DNA from 4 places in the Terribacillus sp. FSL K6-0262 genome. Region 2 is predicted to be linked to each of the others. Evidence: riboswitches for the same ligand, from Rfam matches in the RefSeq annotation. Region 2 holds a riboswitch; each other region holds the start of a gene.

Region 1 (4,770 bases), 110 kb from region 2:
AAGTCAATTTACAGATAGATTACAAATAATGAGGGATTGTTACAAAAACTAGGAAGGAAAAAAGGTGTCAATCCTGATTTTCATCCAATATATAGCAGGGTGGCTGTTTATTGCTAGTTTCAAAGCAAGATGAGCGGGTGCGATTTCGCATAGGAACCGACTTTTAGCATGAGACTTCGGGAAGGAGAGCCAATTGGAAAATCCAGGCTGCAATATTACATAAAAACGCATGCTATGATGTTGCTGCATCAAGAAAACACATACATCCCGAAAGGAGCAACATCATGTTCAAGAAAGTATTAGTAACAACACTATCCACAGCTATCCTGGCAGGAGGCGCTTTGGCAGGCACAGCAAACGCTGCACCGGCACAGCCAACTAAAGAAGAAGTTCAAGTGCACGTAGCACATGTAGTGAAAAGCGGATCTTTCTCTTCTATCGAAGATTTGAATAAATGGGTGAATGATTATCTATCAGCTTATAACATTCACATCGATGTTGATAGCTTGCTAGCGAAATACAATGTTCAACAGCCAGCACAACAAGAAACAGCACAGACTCCTGTACAAGCTCAACCTAAGCAGGAGGAAGCAAAAGCACCTGCTTCTAATAAAGAAGAGCAAAAAGCTGCTCCGCAAAAAGAAGAAAAAGCTGAAGAGCAAGCAACTGAACAAAAAGCACAAGCTCCAGCACAAAAACAAGAAACTGCTTCTGACAGCAAGCAGACAGAAGACAAGCAAGCTGCAGAAGGGCTGAGCGCATTTGAACAGCAAGTAGTGGACTTGACTAACCAAGAGCGTGAAAAAGCTGGTCTCAAGCCATTGAAAGCAGATGCTGAGCTAAGCAAAGTAGCACGCGCTAAATCCCAGGACATGGCTGACAATGGTTACTTCGACCACAACAGCCCGACTTACGGTTCTCCATTCGACATGATGAAATCTTTCGGTATCTCCTATCAGACTGCAGGTGAAAACATCGCCCAAGGTCAAAAGACTCCGGAAGAAGTTGTGGAAGCTTGGATGAACAGCCAAGGTCACCGTGAAAACATCCTTAACCCTGATTATACAAACATCGGTGTAGGGTACGTGGAAAACGGTAACTATTGGACACAGCAATTCATTGGTAAATAATTCAGATTATTGTATAATGAAAAGCAACCGATGCGGAATCGGTTGCTTTTTTGATTTTTGGGAGGGATTGTATGGATCTGATTTCGCTGCTTGCCGAAGAACGGATCAAGAAGGCGGAAGAAAGTGGAGAATTCCGCAACCTTCCCGGTGCAGGGAAACCTCTGGAACTGGAGGATTTATCCGGCGTACCAGAGGATATGCGGATGAGCTATAAGATCCTGAAGAATGCCGGCTATGTCCCGCCCGAAATGGAGCTGCAAAAAGAGATTGTGGCCTTACGTGATTTACTGCGTGTTTGTACGGATGATTCAGAGCGGGCGGCTTATCGGAAACGGATCAGCGAAAAGGAGATTCAATACGAAGCATTGCTGCAAAAGCTCAAGAAGCATTCGCCAAGCACCTTGGGTCAATACCGGGAACAAATCGAGCGCAATTTAACATAATCAAATAGTATTTTCTTATCAAGAGAGGTGGAGGGACTGGCCCTTGGAAGCCTCGGCAACAGGCAATGATGCACTGTGCCAATTCCAGCAGACGATGGTCTGACAGATAAGAGGAGCTTTTCGCCTTGGATAAGGAGCCTCTTCTGTAAAACGGAAGAGGCTTTTTTACATATTTTAAAGGAGTGAGAGATAATGACGAAACAAATCATCCTGCAAGCTTTCGATATGACTGCAGCTATGCACAATTCCCACGGCTTATGGAAGCATCCCGAGAGCAGAAGGCATCGCGAGTATAAGTCGCTTGACTACTGGATCGGGCATGCGCGCCTGCTGGAAAAAGGCAAGTTCGATGCGGTGTTCTTCGCTGATGTACTCGGCGTTTATGATGTCTATGGCGGGGATGAAAAGGCTGCTTTGCGCGACGGAGTCCAAGTGCCGCTGAATGACCCTGCCTTTGCCATCCCGGCAATGGCAGCTGTGACGGAGAACCTTTCCTTCGCTGTCACGGTCAGTACATCCTACGAGCAGCCATTCCATAATGCGCGTAAATTCTCGACTCTCGACCACTTGACCAAGGGGCGTGTCGCTTGGAATATCGTTACATCCTACTTACCGAATGCGGCCCGGAATTTCGGGCTGGAAAAAATGGTCAAGCATGATGAACGTTACCGGATAGCAGAGGAATTCCTGGAGGTTTCTTATAAGCTGCTTGAAGACAGCTGGGAAGAGGATGCGGTTGTTTCAGATCCGGAAAGAGGCGTTCTGGTGGACCCGGATAAGGTACATCGCATCAAGCACAAGGGGAAATACTTCTCCGTTGAAGGGCCTCATGTCAGTGAGCCATCCCCGCAGCGTACGCCAGTGCTTTACCAAGCGGGAACCTCTGAAAAAGGGCGCGATTTCGCAGCCAGACATGCTGAATGTGTGTTTGTCGGCGGACCGACACCGGAAAAAATCAACTACTATATCGAGGATATCAAAACGCGTGCAGAAGCATACGGCAGAAGCCGTGATGAAATCAAAGCATTCACTTTCCTGAATGTAGTCGTTGCTGAAACGGAAGAGGAAGCATATGCGAAATATGAAGAAATCAAGAAATATTGGAGTGCAGATGCAGCAAAGGCCCAGTATGGTGGATCGACTGGTTATGACTTGGCATCCTATGAAGATGAGGATGAACTGTTCACGTACAAGCATACGGAACAAGGGCAATCACGAGCTGCATATTTGACCAAGGACGCTGCCAGGCCATTCACGGTCAAAGAGATACAAGAGAAATTCAGCAAACCAGCTGAAATGGAGATCATCATCGGCAGCCCTGAACAGGTGGCCGACAGGATCGAGGACTTTTTTGTGAGGAGCGGAGTGGATGGCTTTAACCTGACCCATTATATTACGCCGAGGGACTTGGAGGACTTCGTCGAATTGGTTGTGCCAATCCTGCAAGAGCGGGGATTGTATAAAAAGGACTATGCAGGAGGTACATTCCGGGAGAAATTATTCGGACATCCGCATCTCCCCGGGACGCATCCGGCAAAACAAGGAAAGAGGAGCTGAACCATCAGCTCCTCTTTCCTATTCCAGATAAGTCAATGTGCCAGTCCCATCCTGATACGAAACCGTTGTCAAAGCACCGTTGATCAATGTCAATTGCGGCGGCATATGTCCTATATCAGTGTCGAAGATGATCGGCAATCCGATTTCATCGGCGAATTCCCGGATCATTTGCTCGTCTGTGTAATCCTCTGAAGGTGTGCTTCGAGCGGGTCTGCCGAATAATACACCGCTTGCCCGATCGAACCAGCCGAGCTCCTTCAGGTGCCAAAGATTCCGGTAGGCTTCTGCTGTACTCCAATCGCTCCATTCGAGATAGACGATTGTATCTTCTTCAAAAGACTCTTGCCATTTCTTGATCGGGGCATACTTTGTCCCGGCAATGACCGTCAATGTATTCAGGCAGCCGCCAATCAATCGGCCAGTAAAGGAAACAGGTTTACCAGTAGTGGATTTCCATTCCGTTTCGCTGTCCAGATCAAATCCCGCTGCATCGTCTTGTTCGAAAAGTGCATCCCAAGAAGACTGATACATGGCCGAAGCATGCTGGATAAAGTTTTTGCGTGATGGTGCAGATAAAACCTTATGCCACTGCCTTGTCGTTCCATCGAGTGATGCCATATGCAGATCGAAGAAGTTGGTTGTATGGGCTGTAGCGATATTTGTCCGGAGCGTATAGGAACAAAGAAGTGTGCTTGTATCAGAATAACCGATCAGCCATTTTGGATTGCTTGAAGCTAGCTTGTCCCAATCCAGTCTTGGCAATACTTGAATAAGCAATTCCCCGCCCCATGGCGGCATGAGGGCATCGATTTCAGGATCGGTAAGGAAGCTCATCAGTTCAGCTGCCCGGATTTCGGCAGAGCTGCTTCTGGCAGCTTCCTGGGTCCAGACTGTCTCGCCTATGATCACGCGGTTTCCCAGCTTCTCCAGCTGCTTTTTTGCTTTATGTATCCGGGGATGCAAGGAAGCGGGAACCCCGCTGGATGGTGCAGTGATTGCAAAGGTGGAGTCGGCTGTGAGAGCATGTGGATAGATGATCGGCATCAGCATCACCCTTTCTTTTCCATATTATAGCATGGGAGCACCACAGTTTGAACAAATGTTGAGCGGGGAATGGAATAGCAGATATCTGTAATCGCATTTATAAAACGAGGGAGTTGGGTGAATGATAAACGTGTTGTTTATTTGTTTAGGCAACATCTGCCGCTCACCGATGGCAGAGGCGATATTCTGCAAACGAATAGAGGAAGCAGGCCTATCAGGGCTTGTTGCTGTGGACTCTGCCGGAATCGGTCACTGGCATGAAGGAAAAAAGATACATCCTTCCGCTCGTGAGCTTCTGGGTCAAAAGGGCATTCCGATTGTCGAAAAAACAGCGAAGCAAGTACAATTGGAACAGCTGGATGCGTATGATCACATCATTGTGATGGATCGGCTTAATTTGCAGGATTTATCAGCTATGATACCTGCCTATTCGTCCCGTTATCGGCTTTTCTCGGAATTCATCAATGGACGGGAAGGCGAGGATATCGCAGATCCGTTCTTCACTGGTGAATTTGAAGCTGTATTTGAACAGCTGGATGCTGGGTGTGCGGAATTGTGCGAGACAATAAAACAACAGATACGATGGAAGGAGCCGA
Region 2 (4,770 bases):
CTGGTGATCAGGAGCCCGGCGATGATATCGCTATGCCCGGAAAGGAACTTGGTCGCACTATGGATGGCTACATCCACACCGAGTGAAAGCGGCTGCTGATACAATGGCGTCAAAAACGTATTATCCAAAAAAGTCAAGCACCCATTCTGCTTGGCCAACCGTACAACCGCACGGATATCCGTCACCTTCAAACGAGGATTGGAGGGTGATTCCAGATAAATGACCTTCGTGTTTGGCTGGATGGCCGCTTCAACCGCATCCAGATCGGTTAGATCCACAAAGGAATGGCTGATCTGGAACTTAGGAAGGATCTCTGTCACAAAACGGTACGTACCGCCATACACATCTTCGGTCACTACCACATGATCGCCCGCAGACAGCAGCATGAATGCAGAAGATATCGCTGCCATGCCCGATGAAAAAGCGAAAGCACATGTCCCTCCCTCCAGTTCTGCCGCCTTTTGCTCGAGCGCTTCCCGTGTCGGATTGCCGGAACGGCTATAGTCGAACGGACCGAAAGCATCGAAGCCTTCCTGATGGTAAGTGGAGGAAAGATAAATCGGCACGTTCACCGCACCTGTCCGCTGTTCCTTATGCCGGCCTTGGATACACGCCGTTTCCAAATGCTGTTCGCTCATAAGATGACCTCCTGGTCCACTCTTTGGAATGCTTGCTGCAAATCTCCGATCAAATCATCCGCTTCTTCGATCCCGACCGAGAAACGGAGCAGCCGATCGCATATTCCCCTGGCTTCCCTTTCTTCAAGAGGGATATCGGCATGGGTCTGTGTCGTTGGATATGTAATGAAACTCTCCACTCCGCCAAGGCTTTCTGCAAATGTAATGGTCTTCAGGCTGCGCAGGAACGGATCGACCCATTTACTGTCCTTGACCCGGAAAGAAAGCATGCCGCCCTTGCCTGCGTATAGGACATCCTCCACCTTTGGCTGCTCTTTCAAATATGCCGCGATGCGCTTGGCATTGGTTTGATGCTGCCGCATTCGGAGCGGCAGCGTCTTCAAGCCACGGATGAGAAGCCAGGAATCGAGCGGGGATAACACGGCACCGATGCCGTTATGGAGTACAGACAGGCGCTCTGACAGCTCTACGCCCTTACTCACGACCAGTCCAGCCAGTACATCATTATGTCCGCCGATATATTTCGTCGCACTATGGATGACGATATCTGCCCCATGTGTAATTGGCTGCTGGAGATAAGGCGTCAGGAATGTATTGTCGACAATCAGCAACAGACCGTGTGCTTTCGCCAGTTGCGCATACGCATCCATATCGATTTCCTGCATCAGTGGATTTGTAGGTGTCTCCAGGAAGATCGCTTTTGTCTCATCCGTAATCATCGCTGCTGTTTCTCCCACTGTCCGAAATGGAGCGTAAATCGGTGTCACTCCGTATGATTCCGAATAGAAATCGAACAGTCGATAGGTGCCGCCATAAATATCCTCCGGCACGAGCAGGGAGTCTCCGGATCGGAAAAGTGATAATACGAGTTGGATCGCTGCCATGCCCGAGCTGCAGGCAAAAGCCCGGTCACCTTTTTCAAGCTTTGCGAATCCTTCCTCCAGAACAGCCCGAGTCGGGTTCTTCGTCCGGGTATAATCATAACCAGTCGATTCCCCGATTCCGCCATGTGCATAAGCAGTGGAAAGATAAACCGGCGGATTGACAGCACCTGTCACTTCATCACTTCGGTTTCCTATCTGTACAAATGTTGTCTCTAAGCTACTTCCCATATCGATTCTCACCCTTCTATATAAAAAAAGAACCTTCTCCCCAAAAAGGAAGAAGGTCCAGTCATAACCGAATCAGCTTCTTATCTTTAAGGCGGATACCTTTTGGAATTAGCACCGTGTCTGGACAGACTGGTTGCTGAGACATCATAGGGCCAATTCCCTCCGTCTCTCTTGATAAGAAAAATCACTATTCATTTTTTATATTATAGCCATGTTAACATACAGGAAAATCCAGTCAAGATATTTTTGATAATTTTCCATCAAATACAATTATTTCTGTTGATTTTTTTAGGCAAAGCCGTTTTTGATGGCAGTCAAAGTAAAAAAATAGGATTGACACCCAGTACTTTTCGGTCTATCCTTTTCCTTACAACTGATATTTCTTATCCAGATTGGTGGAGGGAATGGCCCTAAGAAACCAAAGCAACAGGCTGCAAGCCGCAGTACTGTGCTAATTCCAGGTGTTTGACACTGAAGATAAGAAGAGCGGAAGCTTGAAAAATGGCCCTCTTCTTGTGGAAGGGGCCTTTTTTTAAGACAAAATCCGATTAATTTCATTGGAGATATCAAGATTATTACAGGAGGCTATAGGATGGAGACCACAAAGCAGACCCTTGCGGAGGTACATAAGGAATTGGAACAGGATTTCGCAGAAGTCGTCGAATGGAGACGATATCTGCATCAGCATCCTGAATTGAGTTTTCAAGAGACAGAAACAGCCCGTTTCATCGCTGATAAGCTGCACAGCTTCGGATATGAGGATATCCAGACAAATATCGGCGGCTACGGCATTGTCGCAGCGCTGTCAGGGAAAGAGACTGGGCCGACGATTGCCCTCAGGGCTGATTTCGATGCCCTGCCGATAGAGGACGAGAAAGAAACAGCCTATCGCTCCCAGATACCTGGTGTGATGCATGCTTGCGGGCATGACGGTCATACGGCTGCACTACTCGGGACTGCCAAAGCATTGATCAAGCATAAGGACAGCCTGAAAGGCAAAGTCGTCTTCCTGTTCCAGCCTGCTGAGGAAGTACCGCCCGGCGGTGCCAAGGCGATGATTGAAGATGGAGCACTCGACGGCGTCGATTATGTCTACGGCGCACATCTTAACTCTGCTGCCCCTGTCGGGAAAATCGGTGTCGGCGAAGGATTCAAAATGGCCGCAGTGGATAAATTTTCGATCACCATCCAAGGAAAAGGGGGGCATGGCGCCGCTCCTCAGGAAGCTGTCGATCCAATCGTCATCGGCAGTGATATCGTAAGCGCCTTGCAGAAGATTGTCAGCCGCAGAGTCAGCCCGCTGGAATCCGCGGTTGTGACACTGGGTGTCTTCCAGTCCGGCAATGCGTTCAATGTCATTCCGGATACAGCCAAATTGGAAGGCACGGTCCGGACATTCAATGCCGACATCCGCAAGCAGGTCAGACAGCAGATAGAAGCAATCGTTTCGGGGATCACGAGCGGATTCGGCGCAACCTATTCCATCGATTACCTGCACGGCTATCCTGCGCTTTATAATCATCCTGAGGAGACTGCTCTTTTGCAGAGGCTGTTCTCCGAGCAATTCGGCGAAGAACAGGTAATAGAGCTTGAAACCGGGATGGGAGCGGAAGATTTCGCTTATTACCTGCAGGAAAAACCCGGCAGCTTTTTTAAAGTTGGCTCCCGCAACGAGGATACAGGCACACACTATCCGCATCATCATCCGAAATTCGACATCGATGAGCGCGCATTGCTCATCACCGAAAAAGCGTTCACGAAAATCGTATTCTCGTTATTGGGAAGCTAAGGAGGAAATGTCTTGAAGAAGAGATTTGCACTTATATCATTAGGCTTGGCGGCTACCATCGCACTGTTCGGATGCTCCGGCAATTCCAGCAGCAGTTCCGGCGCAAGCGGCGGAGAACCCGTGGAAGGCGGCGACTTGAACGTTGCCATGACAGCGGATCCCGACACACTGGACTGGATGTATTCCGGTGAAAGCGCTGCGAGAAAAATAGGCTGGCATATCTATGAAGGCCTGTTCGCCCTCGATAAGGATTACCAGGCTCGTCCTTTACTAGCCGACGACTATACCGTCAGCGATGACAAGAAAACATACACGATCACCCTGCGTGATGGACTGAAATTCCACAACGGCCAGGACGTGACTGCCGAGGATGCCAAAGCATCGATCGAACGCTGGCTCAAGGTCTCTTCCGTCGGTAAGATCACAGCAACACATGTGGATGCTGTCGAAGCAACAGATGACTTGACATTGGTCATCACGCTGAAAGACCCGTATGCCGCTTTGCTCACCGATCTGGCTGCTCCGAAAGCATCTGCTGTCATCATTCCTGCCGACATTGCAGAAGCCGCTGGTGAACAGCCGCTGACAAATGAACAGCTGATCGGTACAGGTCCCTTCAAATTCGATTCCTGGAAGCGCGGAAATGAAATCGTCCTTTCCAAATTCAAAGATTATCAATCTCGTAAAGAGGAAGACTGGGGCGGTTTGACAGGTAAGAAGACAGCTTATCTGGATACGATTCATTTCAAGATCGTCAAAGACCCTCAAGTCATGCTCAATGGATTGAAGACAGATTTATATGATTATGTACAGTCCATTCCGCTTGATTTGTATGATGTAGTCGATACGACACCGAACGTCGAACCTGCCATCTCAAGCAATGGCTATTCCGTCATCACACCGGATAAATCCGAAGCGCCATTTGATGATATCAAAGTCCGCGAAGCACTTCATGCCGCGCTTGATAAAGAAGCCATCGCCAAGGCAACTTATGGCAACAGTGAATTCTACAATCTGGATGGTGCCTTGTTCACTCCGGATCAAACAGCTCTTTACTCAGATCAAAACATCGATGACTTCGAGGCCTATGATCCGGATGAGGCGAAAAAGCTGCTGGAGGACAGCTCTTATGATGGGCAGCCAGTGAAAATCATCTTCTCCAATGACCATGCAGAGTATAAGAAAATCGCGGAGATTGCCGAGCAGCAGCTGGAAGCGGTCGGTTTCAATG
Region 3 (4,770 bases), 520 kb from region 2:
CGGGGCGACCTATTGGTTCCCTGCCAATGATGGAAAAGAAGCAAAGTTCAGCTTTTCCCCGTTACAAGACGGGACCAAAATACCCTTGGGCAAGCCCGAGGAAGGCATTCGCTGTGTTGCCTCACCAGGTCATACAGAGGGAAGCATCAGTTTTGTCGTTGATGACACATACCTGTTATCCGGGGATACGCTCTTTACCGAGTCGATCGGACGCCCGGATCTGGCAGGTCAGGCAGAACAATGGGTACAAGATTTGTACAGCACCTTATATGAAAAATATCCATTATTGTCGCTGGACTTGATCGTCCTGCCTGCCCATTTCTCGGAGCTTTCGGAAATCGGACCAGATGGAACGGTACAAGCACGAATGGAAGATCTATACCGAAAGAACCCTCGTCTGCAGATGAAAGATTCGAGCGAGTTCACTGCTTCCGTTTTAAACAGCATCCCTGCGCGTCAGCCCAATAGCTATCAGCTGATCCGGGAAGCGAATCAAGGAAACACAACCATAGATGAAACAGAGGCAGCAGACATCGAATCCGGTCCTAACCGCTGTGCAGTCACCAACTGACCAAGAAGAGCCAGTCCCCTTGACTGGCTCTTTTCTATGCCTTCGAGAAGATGCCGAGCCTTTCGATTCGCTTTGCAGCCTCCAGCAATCTTTCTTCCGTATCCAATAGACCGGCTCGAACGTATCCTTCACCATGCTTCCCGAAACCATTGCCGGGAGCAACCGCCACATGGGCCTTTTCAAGCAGCAAATCCGCAAATTCCTCCGATGTGAATCCGTTCGGAACAGGCAGCCAAACAAAGAAAGTCCCCTTTGGTTCAGGTACATCCCAGCCGATTGCACGCAAATGGCCGATAAAGGCATCCCTTCTGGCTTCATATGTGTGAATCAGCTCTTCCACACAGGTTTGATCTGACGTCAGGGCATACGCTGCCGCTTCCTGCATGGCTCCGAACAAGCTCACATAAAGATGATCTTGAATCAAATTCAGGCTTTCTATCACGGAAGCATTGCCGACAGCAAAAGCGATGCGCCAGCCTGCCATATTATAGGTTTTGGATAAGGTGTACATCTCGATGCCGACTTCCTTGCTGCCCTCGGATTGCAGGAAGCTCTGCGGTTTTTCTCCATCAAACCCAAGTGCACCATAAGCGAAATCATGCAGGACACAAATTTTATGTTCCTTTGCCAGTTCCACTGTTTTATCGAAGAACTCCCGATCTGCTGTAGCAGCAGTCGGGTTGTTCGGATAATTCAGGAACATTAGCTTTGCTTCTTCCAGATCACCCGCAGAAATAGCATCATACTCAGGCAGGAATCCATTCTCAGCAGTCAATGGCATGAGCGATGTCCGTGCTTGTGCAAGTTCGATTCCGGACATATAATCGGGATACCCCGGATCCGGAAGCAATGCCAAATCACCCGGATTCAAAAGACATTGACTGATCTCCACCAAACCTGTCTTAGAGCCGAACATGATGGCCACTTCTGTTTCGGGATCTAGTTTCACGCCGTATTCCCGGTCATAAAAGTCACAGACTGCCTGTTTAAGAAAATCAAAGCCTCTGAATGGTGAATATTTATGATAAGCCGGATTATCAGAGGCTTCTTTCAATTTATCTACGATATGCTGCGGTGTCGGCAAATCAGGGTTCCCCTGCCCGAGCTTGATGATATCGTGCCCCTGTTGCTCCAGCAAACCCACCTTGTGTACCAAGCCGGCAAAAAACTGTTCCGGCAATTGTTTCAGCGCATCTGAAAACGGAAAATCCATTTGACTCACTCTCCTGTCACCTTGCATCCATCCATTCTGACTATTGACAATCTTGACAGTCTTGGAAATACAATGTAATAATGAACAAATCATACATGATTCACTCACTCTTATCAAGAGAAGGCGGAGGGACTTGGCCCGATGAAGCCCGGCAACCGGTGCGTAATGCACACGGTGCTAATTCCAACAGCAAATGCTGAGGGATAAGGGGACGGATGCGTTGGCCTTTCCCTCTTCCAATTTCGCTTGGAAGAGTTTTTTTGTATAAAAAATCAATGAGGTGACAGCATGACGATCAACATTAAAGGTGCACCAAACTATTATGCGTGCGAAGAAAATATATTGGACAGCCTTCCCGCAAGGCTTGCAGGATTGAATTGGACAAACGGCTTGCTTATTCACGGTGATGCATCCTGGAAAGCCGCTTCTCCATTCCTGGACCACATCGATCTGCCGGTTAAACGTGTTGCCTATAATGGTCAATGCACACATGCGGAAGCAGCTAGATTAGCAAATATCGCAACAGGAGAAGCTGCTCAATTCATAATCGGCGTAGGCGGCGGAAAAGTGTTGGATACCGCCAAAGCCGCTGCTGATGAGGCAGGGCTTCCCGTCATATTGATTCCTACAATCATATCCAACTGCTCCCCATGGGCTTCCCTTAGCGTCTTCTATGATGAGGCAGGCAATTTTGTCGAATATACAATCTTCCCTCGCAGTACATTCATGCTCCTGGTCGAGCCAAGGCTGCTGCTCACGACACCAGCACCTTATCTGATTGCCGGCATTGGCGATACATTGGCAAAATGGTATGAGGCAGATGTGCTGACCGAAAATATGACCGATCAGCCGCTAGCTGTCCAAATCGCTCGCAATGCTGCCAAATTATGCCGTGATATCCTTATTGCTGAAGGTGATGCAGCGATTTGTTCTTTACAGGATAAGCGAGCAGACAGTTCATTCCTCAGAGTTGCGGAAACCATCATCATGGCAGGCGGTATGGTAGGCGGATTCGGGGACGAGTACGGCCGTATCGCCGGTGCTCATTCCATTCACAACGGATTGACCAGATTGCCAGAAACACATGAGCAGCTGCATGGGAATAAAGTGGCTTACGGCATTCTTATCCAGCTTGCGTTGGAGGGGAAATTTGACGAGATTCTCACTTTGCTGCCATTCTACCGTAAGCTCGGCCTACCTACCGTATTGAAAGAGCTTGGCGTGAAAGGGGATCTTGATAGAGCAATGAAAATCACCGCAGACGGCGCAGTAGCTCCAGGGGAATCGATTCATTTCATGCATGTTTCCTCTTCGGATCGAGTAGTGGAGGCAATGCACCGTGTAGAAACATTCGTTGCGGCAAATCAGGGAGTGACACAATGAAGCTTGCATTGATTCAGCATGATATCATTTTTGGCGATCCAGAAGCCAATTATGGAAAAATGGAAGCATTGATAAATGAGGCACAGGAAAATGCTGATGTCATTGTGCTGCCCGAGCTTTGGACCACTGGTTATGATCTGACAAGGCTTGATGCCATCAGCGATGATGAGGGAGAAACGACGAAGCGGTTCATCAGCAGGCTGGCCAAGGCCCATCAGGTATATATCGTCGCTGGTTCCATCGCCAAGCAAACGGAAGCAGGCATCCATAACACGATGCTTGTCTTCGGGCCAGCAGGCGAATTGCTGCATGAATATGACAAGGCACATCTATTCCGGCTGATGGATGAAGAGAAGTTCCTCACCCAAGGCGACAGGTCTGCCTCTTTCTCCATCGGAAACAAGCAAGCGGCCGGGGTCATCTGCTATGATATCCGTTTTCCGGAATTCATCCGCACGCATATGATACATGATCAGCAAGTATTATTCGTCGTCGCTGAGTGGCCGAAGCAGCGGCTGGACCACTGGCGCGCACTCCTGCTCAGCAGGGCCATCGAAAATCAATGTTTTGTAGTCGCTTGTAATCGCGCAGGAAGTGATCCAGCTAATGAATTCGCCGGGCACAGCCTGATCATCGGGCCGTGGGGTGAAGTAATTGCTGAAGCAGGCGAAGAAGCGACCATTCTATATGGGGAAGCGGATCTGGGCCAAGTGGACGACGTACGCAGCCGTATTCCGGTCTTCCAGGATAGACGGCCTGCCATCTATGATGTGAAATGATATTTTGACAATGTTATGACAAGTTATCCCGAGTTGTGGTAAAGATAGGCTGGCTTGCTTATACTATTTACAAACGGTTTCTGGGAGGGCTTTCATGCAAGCGACACTGAAATGGTTCCGAACGATCGGATTTCTCGAAGGGACTTCTTTGCTTTTGCTGTTAATCATAGCGATGCCGCTGAAATACATGATGGATATACCGATTTTCGTCACCTATATAGGTGCCATCCACGGCGGCCTGTTCGTCCTGTATGTGATTTGGACTGGCTACACAACATTGAAAGTCGGCTGGGGATTGAAATGGGCGATCTTTGCCTTACTCGCATCCGTCATTCCATTCGGCTATTACATCTTCGATATGAAATTGCAGAAAACACAATATGCTTAAACAATATTATCTCAAACTCAAACCAACACCCTGTTCCTGCAGGGTGTTTTTGATTTCTATATAAACGGGAAAGAGTGACCTCACACATGGAGATCACCCTTGGTTGTTCCATTTTATACGAAGGCTGCTATGAAGAACCAAACGATCATGATCAATTGAATGACGATTTTAGCTATCGATCCGCCAAGGAAACCAAGCAGTGAGCCAATGGAGGAATAGATAGCCTCCCTTGGTGTCCTTTTTTGAACCAACTCCGTCACAAGCACAGCAACAAACGGCACGATGATGATACCAAAAGGCGGTATGATGAAGGAACCTACGATTACGCCGATTGCCGCAATTCGCTCTCCCCATTTACTGCCGCCGAACTTCTTGACAAAGTAACTGTTCGCGATGATATCCGAGATGATCAGAATCACCGTCAGGATGACCATCG
Region 4 (4,770 bases), 430 kb from region 2:
AAGATGCGCCCCAGGAACTGTGAAATACGTGCCTTTATGGTGGATATCGTGTACCTTTTCGGGATCGGTGTATACTTTGCGTTCCGTATCGCGGACGACCGCTCCGTCTTCCCAGCTGCCTTCCCAAAGTTTATAGCACACTTCCACGTATTCCTCAGCAATGTCATAGCGCTCATCATGTTTGATTTGAGTATGCAGACCTAGATTTTTGGCTGCACTCTCCAGATAGGAGGTGACAATATTCCAGCCCACTCTCCCCTTGGTCAAATGATCCAAGGTGGATACCCGGCGTGCAAAGCTGTACGGATGCTCATATGTGACCGAGGCTGTGATGCCAAAGCCTAAATGCTTTGTGACTTGAGCCATCGCCGGAACCACGAGCAGCGGGTCATTGACAGGCACTTGCGCAGCCTGGCGCACTGCCCCATCACGCGAATCCTGGTAGACATCGTATGTCCCCAATACATCCGCCAAAAATAATGCATCGAACTGACCGCGCTCCAATATCTGCGCAAGTTCCGTCCAATAATCCAAATCCTTGTAGCGATGCGCCTGATCCTCAGGGTGTGTCCAGAGCCCGGGTGATTGGTGTCCGACGCAATTCATATCAAATGCATTCAAATAGATCCGTTTATTTGTCATTTGGTGATCCTCCTTTGATTATCTGACAGCAAGCTCATCCATCGCATGTATTTGAGCTTTCGCAGCTGGGGCCAAAAATGGCGTCAATAGAAAACTAAGTGCATAAAGAATGGCAAATCCCCATACAACGCCGATGATGCCCAGGTAATTGTTCAGTATCCCGACAAGCACGGGCCCCAGGAACTGACTGGCTCCTGCGCCCAAATTGAGTACGGATATCGCCGCACCGCGATTGGCAGGAGCAAGTGTCGGCAGGATGGCAGACAGTGGGACAAAGGCTGCAATCGCCGCACCGAATAGGATGGCGTTCAATAAAAGCAGCGGGATGTTTGCTCCGAAGGCCGCCGGAATGTAGTAGTAAAGCAGCGAGCAGACAGCAGCTCCGACACAGCCGAACCAGCGGACCACCTTCACCCAGCCGATCCGGTCGCCAAGCATGCCGAACAGAACCCCTGCTGCCATATTGCTGACAGACTGTACAGCCCACAGCTGCAGCCATTGACTCGTTGATATATCCAAGAAACTGGTGAAGAATCCAGGCATGACAACGACAAATCCGTACCATCCAGCTGTATTGATTGTCCGGAGCAGACCGCCGGCAGCAACCCGCGGGCTTTCCCATAGGATCGTGATCCCCTTCAGCGCTTCGGCCCATTTATTTTCTTTAAGCTGATCCTGGATCCTAAACCCTTCCCGATCTTTATCATCCACCAAGGCAATTCCCAGAATCCCCCCCAGGATGATCCAGATAAGCGAGCTCCACAGCGTGGCCATTTCCCCGATGAAAGGAAGGAGGACACTTGGATAATAGGAGCCAAGAAACCCTATTCCGCCCGCGAACATAAAGAAAAACCAGCCCATTGCCGTTGCCAGCTTTTGCTTCTCGGTACGGTAGGCAATCCACACGATGAAAGCAAAGGCAAACAGCGGATAGCCGAAACCGCGGAGGCCGTACATGAGCACCATCATCGAAAAGCTTTCTAAATAAAGACCGAGATACAGAAAACCGATTTCGAAAACCACCCATGTGAACAGCCCGATCAGCATCGTCTTGCGCGGTCCGATGACCTCCCCAAGCACACCGGCAAGCCAGGAAGCGAAAGTAAGCACAATCCCATAAGCGCTGAACATGATCGCTGACTGATTGGCAGTGAAGCCGATATCGACCACATACTTAGACAAAAATGCTTGCTCGATACCATCACCGGTCATGAATAATAAAATGGCAAGCAAACCGCCAATGACTTGAACAGGCATCCCAAACAGTGTTCTCTTAGCTAATGGTGCGCTCATCATTCTCCTCCCTCACTTTACAGCCGCAGCAGCATGAGTGCGGCGGATCGCCTCAGCCAGCTGATTCGTCTGTGTTCTGAGCCTTTCACCGGTTTCTTCATCTGCAATCGGATTCTCCGGGTTCTCCTTGTTGATGTGATGATCGCATAGATACACACCCTGCAATGCTTCACCCTTAAGATTGGCGATAAGCGGCTTTAATGCATAATCTATCGCGAGCAGATGTGCCGGGCTGCCGCCTGTCATGATCGGAAGCACTGGCTTATTCCTGAATGCGTCCTGCGGGAATAAATCAAGTAGAGCCTTCAATATGCCTGTATAGGCTGCTTTGTAAACAGGGGAGGCAATAATCAATCCTTTCGCGTTTCTGACTGCCTGGCTTGCCGCCGAGATTGCCGGACTGTCGAATTTCGCATACAGAAGATCCTCCGGCTCAAAATCGGTAACACAAATCTCGCTTACGGAATAACCTTGCTCTTTTGCCTGCTTGCCGGCATACTTTGCTGCCAGCTGCGACCGCGAATGTTTGGATGGACTTCCTGAGAGAATAATAATGTCAGTCAATTTGTCATTTCTCCTTTTTCCGTGGTAGAGTGACTAAACGAAAAAAAGCTCCCTTTTCCGAAGAAAAGAGAGCGTGATATAATCGCCCGCACTCTTATCTTCCAAGAATTTAATCTTGCTGGATTTAGCACCTTTCTGACATCGTCAGAGGTTGCTGAAGCTTCATCGGGCCAGTCCCTCGGCTTCTCTTGATAAGAACTGTATGAAATTGTCTTCAATGATACGTGCACCGCTCAAAAAAGTCAATGCTAATTGTGCGAAAATTTCCAATATAGTACTTTTGTCATTTCGTTTGTTCTGTTCATATCCCTTCCATCCTGATCCGTGTTGCCCATACTGACTTTTAGAGTCTGCTATACCTGCTGACATTCAATAGAATGCCGACGGAACTCAAGGTAAGTGTCAGCGACGATCCCCCATAGCTCAAAAACGGAAGCGTAATGCCAGTAACCGGTATCAAACCAATGACCACACTGATATTGATCATGCATTGAATGGCTATCATCCCGGTGATGCCCAATGCCAGCAAGCTGCTGAAACCATCCGGGGCCCGGAGTGCAACTTGGATGCCGCGCCATAAAAACAGCAGGAAAAGCAGCATGACGCCAGCACCGCCTATGAAGCCTAGCTCCTCTGCTAAAATAGCAAAGATGAAATCCGTTTGCGGCTCCGGCAGATAGAAAAATTTCTGCAGGCTATTCCCTAGCCCAAGCCCCATCAAGCCTCCTGGACCGATTGCATATAGGGACTGGATGATCTGAAATCCTTCACCCAAAGGATCTTGCCATGGATCGAGGAATGCGGTGATGCGCTGGATGCGATACGGCGCTGACAAAATCAGCGCAGCAAATGCAGCCAAGCCCAATATGCCCAGTCCGACAAAGTGAGTGATCCTCGCTCCGCTGACCAGAATCATCACCATGCATGTAAGCACAAGGACAACGCCAGTTCCAAGATCCGGCTGGAGCATGATCATTCCGAATGCCGTAAAGACGAGCAGGAGTGATGGCAGGAACCCTTCCTTCAGGGAAGTTATATATTTCTGTTTAGCCGACAGATAGACGGCCAAATAGATGATCAAACCCAGCTTGGTGAATTCCGAAGGCTGGATGCTGAAGGCCCCTACACCGATCCAGCTCCGCGCACCGCCCCGAACCATTCCGATACCGGGAATGAGGACGGCGATAAGTAAAATGAAGCAAATCAGCAGGAGTATCTTGGCATATTTCCGCCAATTTTCATAATGCACCCTGGATATGATGAGCATCGCTCCCAGCCCCACCCCGGCAAACAGCAGCTGCCGTTTCGCAAAAAAGAAGCCATCGCCGAATTTATACTCCGCCCATATCGCAGAAGCACTGTATACCATGATGATGCCGATTGTCAGCAAGCCCCCTATGGATGAGAGCAATAGCCAGTCCGTCTTCGGAAGATTAGATTTACGCAAAGAAAAACCCCATTTCCTTGGATTGGAATTGGGGGTCCGCATGCAGCGAAGCGGCTGAGCAGGACAAGCCCCTACTCTAATGTATGCACCGCTTCAACAAACATGTCTCCTCTTTCTTCGAATGTCCGGTACTGATCCCAGCTTGCACAAGCCGGCGACAGCAGGATGACATCGCCGCTTTCCGAAATGCGATAGGCGATGGAAGCTGCCTCTTTGACATCCTTGGCGTGTTCGATAAGTTCGATGCCAGCCATATAGGCAGTCTCCCGCAGTTTTTCAGCCGTTTCACCGAACACGATCAACGCCTTGACATGTTCCATGAAAGGAACGAGTGTTTCAAATGTATTACCGCGATCCAAGCCGCCTGCAAGCAGGATGGTAGGCTGGTCGAAAGAAGATAATGCCTTGGATGTTGCCAGGATATTGGTGGCCTTGGAATCATTATAGAATGCCCGGCCATTGATATGTTTGATATACTGCAGACGATGTTCGACGCCTGAGAATGTCTTCAATACTTGCTGGATGCCTTCATTGGTCGCCCCTGCCAGCTTGGCAGCGGCAACAGCAGCGAGGATGTTTTCCAGCTGATGGCCGCCGACAAGGAGAATGTCCTTGATTGCTGCCACTGGCTCTTCCTTGAAGTATACATGCGTATCATCATACCACGCACCGTCTTCCAGCTTTCGTGCACCGGAAAAAGGAACCAGCGTCGCTTTTGCCTCTTTGACGATTTCACGCAGACGTTCATCCTCCGCGTTATAAACAAGATAATCGCTCTTATCCTGATTGCGGAAGATGTTCGCTTTTGCCTGCACATAGTTCTC

What was found. A riboswitch is a leader RNA that binds a small molecule or an ion and turns the genes downstream of it on or off. The one in region 2 is predicted to bind S-adenosylmethionine.
Region 1: another riboswitch for S-adenosylmethionine. It lies ahead of MHI54_RS04285 (LLM class flavin-dependent oxidoreductase); the one in region 2 lies ahead of MHI54_RS03615 (methionine biosynthesis PLP-dependent protein).
Region 3: another riboswitch for S-adenosylmethionine. It lies ahead of MHI54_RS06340 (iron-containing alcohol dehydrogenase family protein); the one in region 2 lies ahead of MHI54_RS03615 (methionine biosynthesis PLP-dependent protein).
Region 4: another riboswitch for S-adenosylmethionine. It lies ahead of ssuE (NADPH-dependent FMN reductase); the one in region 2 lies ahead of MHI54_RS03615 (methionine biosynthesis PLP-dependent protein).

What each region holds. Positions count from the first base shown of each region.
Region 1 is NZ_CP150277.1:822,672-827,441, reverse strand. Features, by position in the region: gene MHI54_RS04295 (CAP domain-containing protein) at 285-1,130, shown strand; gene MHI54_RS04290 (DUF1992 domain-containing protein) at 1,202-1,573, shown strand; SAM riboswitch class I at 1,586-1,686, shown strand; gene MHI54_RS04285 (LLM class flavin-dependent oxidoreductase) at 1,766-3,130, shown strand; gene MHI54_RS04280 (S66 peptidase family protein) at 3,149-4,174, opposite strand; gene MHI54_RS04275 (low molecular weight protein-tyrosine-phosphatase) at 4,296-4,770, shown strand, end outside.
Region 2 is NZ_CP150277.1:714,963-719,732, forward strand. Features, by position in the region: gene MHI54_RS03610 (aminotransferase class I/II-fold pyridoxal phosphate-dependent enzyme) at 1-638, opposite strand, end outside; gene MHI54_RS03615 (methionine biosynthesis PLP-dependent protein) at 635-1,750, opposite strand; SAM riboswitch class I at 1,828-1,931, opposite strand; SAM riboswitch class I at 2,131-2,234, shown strand; gene MHI54_RS03620 (M20 family metallopeptidase) at 2,343-3,539, shown strand; gene MHI54_RS03625 (ABC transporter substrate-binding protein) at 3,552-4,770, shown strand, end outside.
Region 3 is NZ_CP150277.1:1,230,954-1,235,723, forward strand. Features, by position in the region: gene MHI54_RS06330 (MBL fold metallo-hydrolase) at 1-571, shown strand, start outside; gene MHI54_RS06335 (pyridoxal phosphate-dependent aminotransferase) at 606-1,784, opposite strand; SAM riboswitch class I at 1,892-1,994, shown strand; gene MHI54_RS06340 (iron-containing alcohol dehydrogenase family protein) at 2,073-3,167, shown strand; gene MHI54_RS06345 (carbon-nitrogen family hydrolase) at 3,164-3,946, shown strand; gene MHI54_RS06350 (DUF3817 domain-containing protein) at 4,041-4,334, shown strand; gene MHI54_RS06355 (DUF456 family protein) at 4,448-4,770, opposite strand, start outside.
Region 4 is NZ_CP150277.1:287,202-291,971, forward strand. Features, by position in the region: gene MHI54_RS01415 (LLM class flavin-dependent oxidoreductase) at 1-642, opposite strand, end outside; gene MHI54_RS01420 (MFS transporter) at 661-1,935, opposite strand; gene ssuE (NADPH-dependent FMN reductase) at 1,948-2,499, opposite strand; SAM riboswitch class I at 2,591-2,697, opposite strand; gene spoVE (stage V sporulation protein E) at 2,843-3,946, opposite strand; gene murD (UDP-N-acetylmuramoyl-L-alanine--D-glutamate ligase) at 4,018-4,770, opposite strand, start outside.